DNA from 2 places in the Cupriavidus sp. 207A1 genome. Region 2 is predicted to be linked to the other one. Evidence: predicted binding sites of a transcription regulator. Region 2 holds the regulator's gene; the other holds the start of a gene.

Region 1 (2,454 bases), on a different contig from region 2:
GGCCCATGGCCACGCGCATGAAGAAGGCCTGCGGCATTTCGATGCGGGTTTCATCGATATGCAGGAAGTAGCGGTCGTACAGGGTCTGCAGGCCCAGGTAGTTGAACTGGAAGTCGCGGCCGGCGTCCAGCGCGGCGCCCAGGCGGGCCAGGTCATAGGTGGCCAGCTTTTCGTCCAGCAGCTCGGCTTCGATGCCGCGCGCGATGAACTTGGGGAAGTACTCGGCGTAGCGGGCCGACATCTCCGACTGGGTCACTTCGGTGCCCAGGATTTCCTTGCGGATGGTGTGCAGCAGGATGCGGGCGGTGACCTGGCTGTAGTCCGGGTCCTTTTCGATCAGGGTACGCGCGGCCAGGATGGCGGAGTCGTACACCTGCGTCATCGGCACGCCTTCGTACAGGTTCTTCAGCGTTTCCTTCAGGATCGGCTCGGCGCTGACGGCATTGCCCAGGCCCGAGCAGGCGTTGTCGATCAGGGCGTGCAGCGCGACGATGTCCAGCGGCTTGGTCACGCCGGCGTCGGTCACGTTGATGCTGATGCCGGCTTGCTGGACGCGCGCCACGGCCTCGGCGCTGGCACTGGCGCGCTCTGCCTTGCGCTTTTCGCGGTACAGCACGTAGGCGCGGGCCACTTCATGCTCGCCCGAGCGCATCAGCGACAGTTCGACCTGGTCCTGCACGTCTTCGATATGGATGGCGCCACCGCTCGGGCGGCTGCGCACCAGCGCGCGCACCACGTTGTCGGTCAGCTGCTCGACGATCTCGCGCACGCGCGCGCTCGCGGCGCCCTGCCCGCCGTTGACGGCGAGGAAGGCCTTGGTCATGGCAACGGCGATCTTGGACGGCTCGAACGCCACCACGGCACCGTTGCGACGAATGATCTTGTGATCCGGGTAGTTCGTGGTCGCGGCGCTGGGGGTCTGCTGCGTGGTCGAAGCCTGGCTGGCAACGCCGGCGGCGGCGCCACCCGTGGTGATTTCGTTCTGGGCCGTTTGCATGAGAACTCCTGTTTTTACCCTGGCAATAAGAGACAAAAGAGTCCCTGGCGAAATGCGGCGAAAAAGAACGTCCCTCCCGGCTGCAATAGCGGGTGCGACAGACTGCCTTTACGTGAACATTTCGCCAGGGACTCTTGTGATGCCGGCCTTGCGGGGAGGTTTGCAGTCGATACGCGAACTTCGCGGCTGCTGCCTCGCTCTTGGGGCCGGCTCCCCGGTTTGACTACTAGATATAGTGTGTGACGCGGAAAACTGGGCTAAGTATAGTGAAACGAATCCGAATGACCAGTCTTGACAACCGCTTTTTCGGGAACGCCGGCGGCTGTGCGGCAGCGCCACATGCCCGCAAGCCTAGTACTCGCAAGGGTTTCGGCCAGACCGTTCGCAACTGCACATTTCACAAAAATTTTTTTGATTGTTGCTAGGTTGCGATAGCCCCACACGGACGTGGGGCATGTGCGCCGGGATGGGGCGCACAAGTGCGGGGAATGACGTCAGGAATCCGTCACATGCCCTGCTGCGCCCGGGCACTGGTAGGGCAGCATGCCCGCCGCCACGCCGGCCTGCCTGGCAAACCGGGCCCAGTCGAAATGCGGGCCGGGATCGGTCTTGCGGCCCGGCGCGATGTCGCTGTGGCCGGCAATCGCGCGGATCGGATAGGCGGCCATCAGCGCGGGGACCAGCGCCGCCACGGTGTCGTACTGGGCCTTGGTGAACGGCAGGTCGTCGCAGCCTTCGATCTCGATGCCGATCGAAAAATCGTTGCAGCGCGCGCGGCCGAAGAAGTCTGACTGCCCGGCATGCCAGGCGCGCTGCGTGCACGGCACGAACTGCACCAGTTCGCCCGTGCGCGTCACCAGGAAGTGCGCCGACACCTGGACCTGGTGGATGGTGGCAAAGAACGGGTGCTTGTCGGGATCGAGCCGGTTCTGGAAGAAGGCCTCGATGTCGCCGCTGCCGAACTGGCCGGGCGGCAGGCTGATGTTGTGCAGCACCACCAGGTCCACCGGCATGCCGTCCGGGCGCGCGTCGAAATTGGGCGACGGCACGCGCCGGGCGGCGGGCACCCAGCCGTCGGCACCGGGCAGATAGGACGAAGGCGCGGGCGCGGTCATGGCGTGCCCTCGCCTTCCACGGCGCCGCGGTCGCCAGCGTCCATGGCCTCGCGGATGCCCAGCTGCTGGATGCGGTAGCGCAGCTGGCGCAGGTTCAGGCCCAGCAGCGGCGCGGCCGCGGTGCGGTTGAAGTTGGTCTGCGCCAGCGCCTGCAGGATCAGTTCGCGCTCTACGGCTTCCAGCCTGGCGGGCAGGTCGATCGGGAAGACGATGCCGCGGCAGGCGCGCTCGGCGGGGTCGCCGGCAGGCTCGGGTTCAGGCGCGGCGGCAGCGGCCGCCGGTGGCGGCTCGGCCGGAACCAGCGCAGGCGTGGCGGCGGCCGGCGCGGCGCCGCCCGCTGCC
Region 2 (2,454 bases):
TCGTGCAATGCCGAGGTGCCGTCGGGCTTTACCATAGGCGTGTCGATGGGCTCGGGCGGCGCGGCCGCGCAGTCGTTCTTCAGCAGCACCAACAGCAGCACCTTCCCGTTGCTGAACAACGGCATCGTCAGCGGCATCGGCCTGAGCGGCACCGGCACGCCGTCGGTGGTGACGGCGAAGAAGCGGCCCTACCTGGTGCAGCAGACCGTGGGCGGCAGCGGCGCCATCACCCAGATCAACCCCGGCGCCAATGGCGCCGGCGCCCGCCTCAACTGGATACGCCTGCGCTGACGCCCATGAACCTGTCCGCATCCCCATCGCCGCGGCGTGCCGCCGCCGGCTTCACGCTGATCGAGCTGATGATCACGGTGGCGATCGCCGCGATCCTGGCCGCGATCGCCTACCCGTCCTACACCGAACACGTGCGCAAGTCGCGCCGCACCGACGCCAAGACCGCCTTGCTGGATCTCGCGGCGCGCCAGGAGCGGCTGTTCAGCACGCAGAACGTCTATGGCGGCACGCCCGCGGCGCTGGGATATGCCGGCGCGGCGTTCCCGGTGGCGGTCCAGTCAGGCGGCCAGGCCTACTACCAGCTGAGCGTGGTGGCCGGCAATCCTGCGACCAGCTACAGCGCGACGGCAACGCCGGTCGGCGCGCAGGCGGGGGACGACTGCGGCAGCTATACCATCAACCACCTGGGGCTGCAGGGGAACACGGGGATGCGCGCCGGCGTGGCGTCGGCGCAGTGCTGGTAGCAGCAGACGCAGGCGTCAGCGCTTGCCGCTGCCGGCGGTGACTTCGGCCAGCACGTCCGAGAATTCGGAAACGTCTTCAAAGCTGCGGTAGACCGAGGCGAAGCGGATATAGGCGATCTTGTCGAGCTTGCGCAGCTCGCGCATCACCAGTTCGCCGACCTGGCTGCTGGGGATTTCCTTCTCGCCCAGGGCCAGCAGCTTTTCCTCGATCCGGGTAATGGCTTCGTCGATGGCTTCGGCCGAGACCGGGCGCTTGCGCAACGCCAGGCGCATCGAATCCTTCAGCTTGGCGCGGGCGTAGTCCACGCGCGAGCCGTTTTTCTTGACGATGGCGGGGAAGAACAGCTCGATCCGCTCATAGGTGGTGAAGCGGCGATCGCAGGCTTCGCAGCGGCGGCGCCGGCGCACGGCATCGCCGTCTTCCGACATGCGGGTGTCGAGAACCTGGGTATTGGAATGACCGCAAAAGGGGCATTTCATGCCGGACCACCTTCAGTTGAACCCCATCGCCTTGTCCGTGTTGTCGTTCTGCGGCGGCGGGGCGGGTTGGCGAGGCCCGCGACCTGCGCCGGGGGTGGCACGGACCGCGGAGCTGCCGGCCGCCCGTGCGCGTGCGCGCGGGCGGCCTGGGCGCGTCAGCCGTAGACCGGGAAACGCTTGGTCAGGGCCGACACCTGCTCGCGCACCGCGGCGATGTTGGCGGCGTCGTGCGGGTTGTCCAGCACGTCGGCGATCAGGTTGCCGACGATGCGGGCTTCTTCTTCCTTGAAGCCGCGCGTGGTCATGGCCGGCGAGCCCACGCGGATGCCGGAGGTGACGAACGGCTTTTCCGGGTCATTCGGAATCGCGTTCTTGTTCACCGTCAGGTGCGCCTCGCCCAGGATGCGCTCGGCTTCCTTGCCGGTGATGTTCTTGGCGCGCAGGTCGACCAGCATCACGTGGCTTTCGGTGCGGCCCGAGACGATGCGCAGGCCGCGTGCGATCAGGGTCTCGGCCAGCACCGCGGCGTTCTTCACCACCTGCTGCTGGTATTCCTTGAACTCCGGCGTCAGCGCTTCCTTGAACGCCACCGCCTTGCCGGCGATCACGTGCATCAGCGGGCCGCCCTGGATGCCCGGGAAGATCGACGAGTTGATCGCCTTCTCGTGCTCGGCCTTCATCAGGATCACGCCGCCGCGCGGGCCGCGCAGGCTCTTGTGGGTGGTGGTGGTGACGAAGTCGGCGTGCGGTACCGGGTTCGGGTAGACGCCCGCGGCGATCAGGCCGGCGTAGTGGGCCATGTCGACCATGAAGTAGGCACCGATCGACTTGGCGACCTTGCCGATACGCTCGAAGTCGATACGCAGCGCGAAGGCCGAGGCGCCGGCGATGATCAGCTTGGGCTTCTTCTCTTGCGCCAGCTTTTCCAGCGCGTCGTAGTCGATGTCTTCCTGGGCGTTGAGGCCGTAGCTGACGACGTTGAACCACTTGCCGCTCATGTTCAGCGCCATGCCGTGGGTCAGGTGGCCGCCTTCGGCCAGGCTCATGCCCATGATGGTGTCGCCCGGCTTGAGCACGGCGAAGTACACGCCCTGGTTGGCCTGCGAGCCCGAGTTGGGCTGGACGTTGGCGGCTTCGGCGCCGAACAGCTGCTTGACGCGGTCAATGGCCAGCTGCTCGACGATGTCGACATACTCGCAACCGCCGTAGTAGCGCTTGC

What was found. The regulator NrdR, encoded in region 2, represses ribonucleotide reductase genes. The targets are predictions, from matches to a motif close to CACNANATNTNGTG.
Region 1: the regulator NrdR is predicted to act here: its motif matches at 1,222-1,235, upstream of AC3FMM_RS24675 (ribonucleoside-diphosphate reductase subunit alpha).

What each region holds. Positions count from the first base shown of each region.
Region 1 is NZ_JBYOJO010000015.1:92,877-95,330, forward strand. Features, by position in the region: gene AC3FMM_RS24675 (ribonucleoside-diphosphate reductase subunit alpha) at 1-997, opposite strand, end outside; gene ampD (1,6-anhydro-N-acetylmuramyl-L-alanine amidase AmpD) at 1,492-2,112, opposite strand; gene AC3FMM_RS24685 (sigma-54-dependent transcriptional regulator) at 2,109-2,454, opposite strand, start outside.
Region 2 is NZ_JBYOJO010000006.1:12,335-14,788, reverse strand. Features, by position in the region: gene AC3FMM_RS12325 (pilus assembly protein) at 1-291, shown strand, start outside; gene AC3FMM_RS12320 (type IV pilin protein) at 297-755, shown strand; gene nrdR (transcriptional regulator NrdR) at 771-1,235, opposite strand; gene glyA (serine hydroxymethyltransferase) at 1,391-2,454, opposite strand, start outside.